Gimesia maris: one gene and its partner. The protein of the gene in region 1 binds, or shares a complex with, the protein of each later gene. Links are inferred from orthologs where the notes say so. Each region holds a gene or a part of one and is shown in the gene's direction. Other genes may lie near its edges.

Region 1 (4,579 bases):
CGCCCCCAACGATCTGGTCATCGATCAGACGGGAGGCATCTACTTCACAGATCCTCATTTCCGGGCCCCTGAACCACTGCCACAGGGTAAAGTTGCCGTCTATTACCGCGCCGCGGATGGCGAAGTGACTCGCCTGGTGGACGATCTGGCAGCCCCGAATGGCGTGATTCTTTCTCCCGACGAAAAGACACTGTACGTGATTCCGAGTATGTCGAAAGAAATGTGGGCCTATCCTGTAACCTCTCCTGGTAAAATCGGCAAAGGCCGTGTTTTCTGCAGCCTGAAGCAGGAACCTGGGACACCCGAACCGGGCAGAGGCGGCGATGGTCTGACGATCGATACCAAGGGAAATCTCTATATTACCTCGGGGTTGGGACTGCAGGTCTTCTCTCCTGAAGGGAAACTGCTGGGCATTATAGAAGTCCCTGAAAAACCGGCCAATGTGACATTTGGCGGAAAAGATAATGCGAGTCTGTTCATTACCGCACGCACTTCGCTGTATCGCGTGGACACCAAAGCCAAAGGGCACCGTTTCCCTGGTAAATCCTCATGATGCCGGCAATACAACTGATGCGACTTGTTCCATCTGGTTCGATAATGAGTGAACCGGGATAAACTAAACGCTGGTCTGGCTGAAAAGCCGATAAAAAGACCAGCGTTTTTTTGTGGAAACAGGCTAATCCACAGGATGTGGTCTGTTTCGCTCGATTCCGTTCAAAAATTTTTCCTGATTATCATCTTCCCTGTACGCGGGAATTGTGCTGGCTTTCTTAAGAAGTCATAATCAAAACTGCTGTTCGCAAATTGAAGAAAATCATCTGAAATAAGTCTGAAAACATACGTTTTTTCCCCGTGACTCGGTTGGAGTATAGTGTCCGATGTCTGTTGAAATTAAAGTCCCCTCGGTGGGGGAATCCATCTCCGAAGTCCAAATCGGAGCCTGGCACGCTGCAGAAGGTAAATGGGTCGCTCAGGACAGTGAAATTGTCGAGCTCGAAACCGATAAAGCCACCTTCGATGTTCCCGCCCCGATGGATGGGATCATTATCGAAATACTGAAAAAAACCGGGGAGATGGCAGCCGTTGGTGAAGTCATCGGTTATCTGGAAGAAGCGGAACGCCCCGCAGGAGTTGAAGAGCCTGCCCCGGAAAAGAGTCCGGCCAAAGCAGAAGCGGCGCCTGCTCCCGCTGCCAGTCAATCCGCGTCCACCGGATCCGGCGAACGCGTCATGCCGGCAGCCGCTCGTGTGATGGCAGAAAAAGGATTGAGCCCGGCGGATGTCAAAGGGACAGGTCCGGGAGGACGCATCCTGAAAGAGGACGCCCTCAACTATCAGGCGTCCAGCGGTTCAGACAACGGTGCCTATCGCGAAGAAGAAATTGTTCCCATGAGTCCCATCCGCAAAAAAATTGCGGAACGACTTGTCGAAGCCCAGTCCAACGCAGCCCTGCTGACAACGTTCAACGAAGTGGACATGTCGGCCGTGATGGAACTGCGGACCAAATACAAAGACATGTTTCTCAAGAAGTTTGATGTCAAACTGGGTTTCATGTCATTTTTCGTCAAAGCCGTCGTGGATGGCTTGAACCAGTATCCACAAATCAATGCCGAAATTCGCGGCACCGATCTGGTCTTCCGCAACTACTATGACATCGGGATTGCTGTCGGCGGCGGAAAAGGCCTGGTCGTTCCCATTCTGCGAAATGCAGAGCGACTCAGTTTTGCGGACATCGAACTCAAAATCAACGACTTCGGCCAACGTGCCAAAGCGAATAAAATCAGCCTCGAAGAACTTCAGGGGGGCACCTTCACGATCACCAATGGTGGCGTGTACGGATCATTGCTTTCCACTCCGATTGTGAACCCGCCTCAAAGTGGCGTGCTCGGCATGCATGGAATTCAGGAACGTCCTGTCGCCATTAATGGCCAGGTCGTGATTCGTCCCATGATGTATATCGCTTTGACGTACGATCACCGTGTCGTAGACGGCAGAGAAGCTGTGGTCTTCCTCAAACGAGTCAAAGAAGTCCTGGAAGAACCATCACGCATGCTGATGGAAGTCTGAGAATCAAACGCACATCTTAAGAGGTTTGGAAAGGTTTCCTGCCACTGCAGGAAAATGAGAAAATGAACCACGATCTGGTTATTATCGGTGCTGGTCCCGGTGGTTATATTGCAGCAATCCGTGCTGCTCAACTGGGCTTGAATGTCGCCTGTATCGAAAAAGAACGCATGCTCGGTGGCACCTGTCTGCGAGTCGGCTGCATCCCCAGTAAAGCGCTGCTCGAATCGAGTGAGCTGTATAAAGAAGCAGAACACACTTTCAAAGATCGCGGCATCAACGTCGGCTCGCTGTCGCTCGACCTCGAAAAGATGTTGAGTCAGAAAAACCGAACCGTCAAAACCATGGGCGGCGGCATCGACTCGCTGTTCAAGAAAAACAAAATCACCCGCTATTCCGGTCACGCCACGATCACCGCTCCCGGAAAAGTCTCTGTGAATAATGGTGACGAAACAACCGAGCTGGAAGCCAAATACATTCTGATTGCCACCGGCAGTGAACCTTCCACCTTGCCAGGAATCGAACTCGACGGCGATCGTGTCGGTACAAGTACAGAAGCGCTTTCCTACGAACAGGTTCCCAAACATCTCGTCGTGATTGGCGGCGGTGTAATCGGCCTGGAACTCGGGGCCGTCTGGAGCCGCCTGGGAGCGAAAGTCACCGTGCTGGAATACCTGGATCGCATCCTGCCTACCACGGACCTGGAAATCGCCAAAGAGGCACAGAAGATCTTCGAAAAACAGGGGATTGAATTCCAGCTGGGCTGCCGGGTGACCGGAGTGAAAGCCAACAAAAAGACCTGTGATGTTGAAATTGCCGACGCCAAGTCTATCCGTTGCGACCGGGTTCTCGTCGCAGTGGGGCGACGTCCCAATACGGACAACCTGGGTCTGGAAGAAATCGGGATCGCCTTGGATAAACGAGGGTTTATCCCGGTCGACGCCCATTACGAAACCGCCGTCAAAGGCATCTTCGCCATAGGCGATGTTATCGGCGGCGCCATGCTGGCACATAAAGCGGAAGACGAAGGAGTCGCATTTTCCGAACGCCTGGTGACAGGTTATGGACACGTTAATTACGATGCGATTCCCAGTGTTGCCTATACCAATCCGGAAATCGCCGCCGTCGGAAAAACAGAAGAACAACTGAAAGAGGAAGGCATCGAGTACCGTAAAGGGGTCTTTCCCTTTATCGCCAACGGACGCGCCCGTGCGATGGGGCAGACAGAAGGCAAAGTCAAGATGCTGGCGGACAAGCAGACAGATCGTGTGTTAGGTGTTCACATCCTCGGACCGCGCGCGGGAGACCTGATCGCCGAATGTGCCGTCGCCATGGAATTTGGTGCCAGCAGCGAAGATATCGCCCGCTGCTGCCATGCCCATCCGACGCTGGCAGAAGCGGTTAAAGAAGCAGCACTGGCGGTCGATAAACGGGCCCTCAACTTCTGAGATGTCTGATATTCGCTGTCATTTTTCCGACACGACACTCTCGACTCCTGCTGAAAATCTGGCACTCGACGAGAGCCTGTTGTATCAGATTAATCAGCAGGACTCTCTGGGCTGCCTGAGAATCTGGGAAGTGGATCAATACGCGGTTGTTCTGGGCAGTTCGAACCAGGTTGCTGAAAATGTGAACCAGGCGGCCTGCCTGCAGGATCAGATTCCCGTACTCCGTCGTTGTACTGGTGGCGGAACCGTATTGCTGGGCCCGGGCTGTTTTATCTATTCGTTGTTTCTGCGCATCACTGCCGAGCAGCACCTGGCAGGCATCGAAGCGACCACGCGGGAAATATTGAGACGTATCTCCGGGACTCTCAATCAACTCAAACCGGAACGGTCTGTTGAAGTGCGTGGCATCAGCGATCTGACCGTTGAGGGACACAAATTTTCCGGGAACTCTCAACGGTGGTTAACCACCACGCTCCTGCATCATGGTACGATTCTCTACGACTTCGACCTGGAACGCATTCCCCGGTATCTGACCAGTCCCGAACGGGAGCCTGACTATCGATCCCATCGTGACCATCTGGAGTTTGTCACCAATTATGAGATCAATCCTACTCAACTCAGAGACGCGCTGATCGAAACCTGGCAGGCATCAGAGCCTGAACCCGTACTGCCCTGCGAACGTGTGCAGCAGTTGGTACAGGAAAAATATGCGACGGAGAACTGGAATCTCCGCCGCTGAATCAGGACAATGCTTCCTGAATGGGTTGTTCGTGCTCTTCGACCTCAACAGTCGAAAAATGATCTTCAATGACCCTCATTTTTTTCCAGTGCCCTGCCTGGAAGCGAATCAGATACCCGAATCCCAACACGCCGATATACGCCGTACAGGCAGTCCAGCTGCCAAAGATTTTTTCATCCGCATACTTCCAGATCAGAAATGTCGGTATGACCATGATGGCCCAGCCTGTAATCAGTGAATAGATCATGCAGAACCGGGTATCGCCGGCTCCGCGAATCGCCGATCCGAAGATCACTGCCAATGCGTCAAAAAATGAAAATAATGCAGCA
Region 2 (4,991 bases), 670 kb from region 1 along the record:
CGATTGTTGCTGGCGAAAAGATCGACCTTTCGGATCTGGTTGATCTGGAATCCGGTGACCTGGATCTGGCGGGGCTGAGTGAAGAAATCGATGCTGACTTCGACGATGTCTTCTCAGACTGGGCAGGTCCTATACTTTAAACAATCTGCGTGACTTTCAGGCCCTGGTGTGTATGCGAGTGCTGGCATCAGGGCCTTTTTTCTTGATACATCAGGGTCTGGAAGCTGTAGGGGAGATGGGTTATCAGGTTGCGTTTAGTCAACATGCACTCATTTTCGTAAACGCTTACAGGCTGTGTTTCAAGACTTTTAAAGACTTTGCTTTCTGTTCTTGAATGCTGAACACAGCGATGGTATGTTTCAGGTGTCTTGAGATCAGTCAGGGCAAATCAGTCAAGTTATTTCGGGGTGAACTGCCGAAGTTGAGTGGTGAGGTTCATTTCAAATCAGTTCAGGTCCCATATTTCTGGAACCAGTTACTTCTTATGATTTTTGTATCACATTGAGGAGAAAAAAAGCGTGAGTGCTAAGAAAGATGACAAACCAGCTGAAGAGACAACAGAACCTGCAGCAGAAGCAGCACAGGCTCCAGCACAGCAGCAACAGGTCAAAGTGAATGACGACAATGTGACTGCCAGCTACGCCAACTTCTGTCGCGTATCCAGTACTCCAGAAGAATTGATTCTGGACCTGGGTCTGAATCCTCAGCCACTGGATCCAGCAAACACAGAGATCAGTGTTGGTCAGCGGATCATTCTGAATCATTACACCGCCAAGCGTCTCTTGAGCGCTCTCTCAATGGCTTTACAGCGTCATGAGCAGGCCTTTGGTGTTCTGGAAACAGATATCCGTAAACGAGTTGTTCGTCAGCAGACATAGTGCTTTGTCGAGCTGGAAATTGAGGGTTGGGGGGATTGTTCAGGTGCTCCGTAGTCGCAGCCTGCGATATCTATTCAACCCGATATTTCAAAATGACATTCCACTGGTCTGAATGCAGTGATTGTCTTGATTCCCGTTGCCATGGGAAACGATTGCAGGTTACAATCACGAAAGATCAAGCCTACCCGCCGGCCCGATGTCCTGGACATCGGAGCCGGTTTTTTTTTGCTGTTGTCGGGAAGGGAATGGTCGAATAATGCATGTAATGGTCTGTCAGAGGGTTGAATCCCGATTTTCCGGTTTTTCCTGAAGATTTGGATAAAAGTATGGCAGCGGTTGAGTAGGAAAGTGAAATCGACTTTGGTAACTTTCTTTCGGACAGCGCAAGTCTGCTAGAGTACAGAGCTTTAAATCTCTGATCTAATACGGTAATGTAAAAGAAACATGTTTTAAACCTGTATTCGCGACAGAGCATTCTCCCTGCGTGTCGAGTTGACACTGTGCCTGCCCTGTCCGGATTCATAATTAAGCCCGGAGAGGGCAAAATGCTTGATAAACCAGATTCAGCTTCGTATTACTCTGAAGGCAATGGGCACTCTGACAATCAACTTCCAGAAGAAATAGTCAACGATTTAAGCTCGGAATCGTTAACCTTCGTGGAGTCGCTGTACACGAGCTATCTGGAGTCGCCGAGCTCTGTCTCCCAGGAATGGCGTGACTATTTCTCGAAGTTCCCGCAGAAGATGACCCGGAGCCGCAAACCGAATTTCGGGCCCTCCTTCAAACGCCATACCATGTTCAACCCTCCTGGCAGACAGGAACGGGAGGGTATGGACCGCCAGACGATGAAAATCGCCGATCGTCAGGAGCGCCTGGACCAGTTGATTCGTAATTACCGTGTGCGTGGTCACATTCTGGCTTCACTGGATCCCTTGGGAAAGAAACGGGCCACGCCTCCCGAGTTGATGCCTGAGTTCTATGATTTCTCTGAACGGGATTACGATCGCGTCTTTTCGACGTCGACATTTGGTGGTCCGAAGCAGCGCACCCTGCGCGAGATGATTCAGTGGTTAAGAAATACTTACTGCCGATCGATTGGTGCGCAGTTTATGCACATCGACAGTCTGCGTGTGCGGAAGTGGCTGCAGAACCGGATGGAAAGTACCGCGAACTTCCTGAAGTTCGAGCGTCCCGAATCGTTGCGGATTCTGCGCCGGTTGACTGATGCCGTTGTGTTTGAAGAGTTCATCCAGAAAAAATATGTCGGCCTGAAAAGTTTCTCGCTGGAAGGGGCCGAGAGCCTGATTCCGCTGCTGGATCTGGCGATTGAAAAAGCGGGTGAGCAGGGCGTAGATGAAATTGTGTTCGGAATGGCACACCGGGGCCGCCTGAATGTTCTGACCAACATCATGGGGAAAAAACCACGCGAAATTTTCCGCGAATACGAAGACTCTGTCCCCGAAATGAGTGTGGGCCGAGGCGATGTGAAATATCACCTGGGATACAGTTCCGACTGGATGACCGAATCCGGGCACAACGTGCACCTGACGCTCTGTTTCAACCCGAGCCACCTGGAATTCGTAAACCCGGTCGCGATGGGCCGGATGCGTGCCAAGCAGGATCGCTGGTCCAATATTGATCGAACCAAGGGGATGGTCCTGCTGATTCACGGTGATGCTGCTTTTGCCGGGGAAGGGGTTGTCCAGGAGAGCCTGAACCTGAGTGAGCTGCGGGGCTATCGAACCGGTGGTACCATTCATGTTGTCGTGAATAACCAGATTGGTTTCACAACGGATCCGGCACAGAGCCGTTCTTCCACCTACGCGACAGACGTGGCAAAGATGTTGCAGATTCCCATATTTCATGTGAATGGCGAAGATCCGGAAGCGGTTGCCCAGGTGGTCCGGCTGGCGATGGATTTCCGCAAAGAATTCCACCGCGATGTCGTGATCGACATGTATTGCTATCGTCGCCGGGGACACAATGAAGGGGATGAGCCGGCATTCACGCAGCCCCTGATGTACGACATCATCAATAAGCGTCCTTCAGTGCGAGACAGTTTTCTGCAGCGCATGCTGGAACGGAAGTCTGTGACCAAAGAAGACGGAGACCGGCTGCAGGATGAAAGTGTTTCTCACCTGGAGTCCGAACTGTCAGCGGCCCGGGTCGAGAATTATCCGCATACGGTGGAACTGCCGGCAGGCATCTGGGCTGGATACCGGGGCGGTCGCGAGTTACCGGCAGACCAGATTGATACCGGAATTCCCGAGAAGAGCCTGGTGAACCTGTTGCTGAAGCAGACAGAGGTCCCCGATAACTTTACGCCTCACAAGAAGATCCAGCGACTGCTGAATATCCGTAAGGAGATGGCAGAGGGGGAGCGGAAGATCGACTGGGGAACGGCTGAGGCCCTGGCATTTGCCTCCCTGCTGACAGAAGGCTATCGCATCCGGGTCAGCGGTCAGGATGCACAGCGGGGCACATTCAGTCATCGTCATGCCGTGCTGCATGATGTTAAAAACGGTAAAAAATTTACTCCCCTGAAACACCTGGTCGAAGGACAGGGGCCGGTCGAGTTTGTGAACAGCCCGCTTTCTGAAGCAGGCGTTCTCGGCTTTGATTATGGTTACAGTCTGGACTGTCCTGATGGTCTGATTATCTGGGAAGCGCAGTTTGGTGATTTCTGTAACGCGGCCCAGGTGATTATCGATCAGTTTATTGTGAGCGCGGAAGATAAATGGCAGCGTTACAGCGGCATGGTGATGCTGTTGCCTCACGGATTTGAAGGTCAGGGGCCGGAACACTCCAGTGCCCGCTTCGAGCGTTTTCTGCAACTGGCGGCGGAAAGTAATATCCAGATCGCGATGCCTACGACGCCGGATCAGTTTTTCCATCTGCTGCGTCGTCAGATGATCCGCAAATGGCGGAAGCCCTTAATTGTGATGACTCCCAAGAGTCTGCTTCGGCATCGTGACGCGGTTTCCAGCTTCAAGTCGATGAGTTCAGGGTCATTCATCAAAGTGATCGGCGACACCACAGACCTGAACCCGAAAAAGGTCAAACGGGTTCTGCTGTGTACCGGTAAAATCTACTACGATTTGAGTGAGCACCGTAAACAGGCTGAACGGGACGATGTGGCCATTATCCGGATGGAACAGCTTTACCCGGTTCCCAAAGAGGAACTGAAACAGGCGCTGGCTCCGTATCCGGAAGGGACTCCAGTGTACTGGGTCCAGGAAGAACCGGAAAACATGGGGGCCTGGCGGTTCATGTATTGTCGCTTCAAAGGCAATCTGTTTGGTCGCCATCCATTGAAAGGCGTTTATCGTCCGGCAAGTGCCAGTCCGGCAACCGGTTCAGGACGCAGTCATCAGTTTGAGCAGGAGATGCTGATTTCCGAAAGTTTTCGGGAAGAAGAGTAACGTCTACGGGCGGTCAATCAGGTCTTTGAGATGGAAATGATGTTTCCCCAGTTTACCGCCATAGTTACCGGCGGTAATCTGGAGGATCCCCGGTTGCTGACAGACGGTATGCAGACCTGACTTCATTGCCTGTTGCACGGGTTCAAATGCTGCACCATCGATGACAATTTCGTAGACGCAACCGGTTCCCTCCGGCAGATCCGAAGTTGTCTGTGCCTGTAAAGTCGGGCAATAGGCATCGTTGGTACTGGCCTTGAGTTTTGAATAGCGGGAGCCGACTTTGCTGCCGCTGCGGACGATGCCGCCGGGGAAGGGAAGAATAGTGAGCTCGACCTGCTGCATCGCAGAGACGGCTGCTTCTGTCGCCAGAAGCCCGCTTTTCTGATCGGTGGCACAGATTAAGAGGTTACCGCCGGCGACCCCCTTGAATGTACCCGTCTGATCTTCGCAGACAAACTCTCCATCCATCACGGGCACGCGCCAGAGTCTGCGATCTCCCCACTTCTTCGAGACCTGGAAACCGTCTCCAAAAAAACGAAGCTGGCTGCCTAAGGCAATGTTCTTTTCCGGATCTTCCGGGGTATAGCCCGAGTAACAGGCAGTGGTGGGGCAGGTGAGGATGCATTGTCCCACGCGGTTGGTGACGGCTTTTTCCAGGGCGGACTGGCCGAAGGCGAAGAACATGAGGCTG

Evidence for each region.
Region 2: odhB (region 1) and GmarT_RS19065 share a complex: the UniProt entries of both Escherichia coli proteins name them as parts of the 2-oxoglutarate dehydrogenase (OGDH) complex. The link is inferred for Gimesia maris from one-to-one orthologs.

Annotation. Positions count from the first base shown.
Region 1 is NZ_CP042910.1:5,845,124-5,849,702, forward strand. The notes cover bases 1-2,972. They hold odhB (2-oxoglutarate dehydrogenase complex dihydrolipoyllysine-residue succinyltransferase), read left to right. Parts: upstream 1-878; coding sequence 879-2,066; downstream 2,067-2,972. Other genes in these bases: GmarT_RS21670 (SMP-30/gluconolactonase/LRE family protein), read left to right, coding at 1-553; lpdA (dihydrolipoyl dehydrogenase), read left to right, coding at 2,129-2,972. Also shown: more of lpdA, read left to right, coding at 2,973-3,511; GmarT_RS21685 (lipoate--protein ligase family protein), read left to right, coding at 3,513-4,250; GmarT_RS21690 (MATE family efflux transporter), read right to left, coding at 4,252-4,579. UniProt on the Escherichia coli protein: E2 component of the 2-oxoglutarate dehydrogenase (OGDH) complex which catalyzes the second step in the conversion of 2-oxoglutarate to succinyl-CoA and CO(2).
Region 2 is NZ_CP042910.1:5,173,088-5,178,078, reverse strand. Bases 1,117-4,500 are described here. They hold GmarT_RS19065 (2-oxoglutarate dehydrogenase E1 component), read left to right. Parts: upstream 1,117-1,423; coding sequence 1,424-4,300; downstream 4,301-4,500. Other genes in these bases: fhcD (formylmethanofuran--tetrahydromethanopterin N-formyltransferase), read right to left, coding at 4,304-4,500. Also shown: GmarT_RS19075 (beta strand repeat-containing protein), read left to right, coding at 1-140; GmarT_RS19070 (DUF3467 domain-containing protein), read left to right, coding at 519-878; more of fhcD, read right to left, coding at 4,501-4,991. UniProt on the Escherichia coli protein: E1 component of the 2-oxoglutarate dehydrogenase (OGDH) complex which catalyzes the decarboxylation of 2-oxoglutarate, the first step in the conversion of 2-oxoglutarate to succinyl-CoA and CO(2).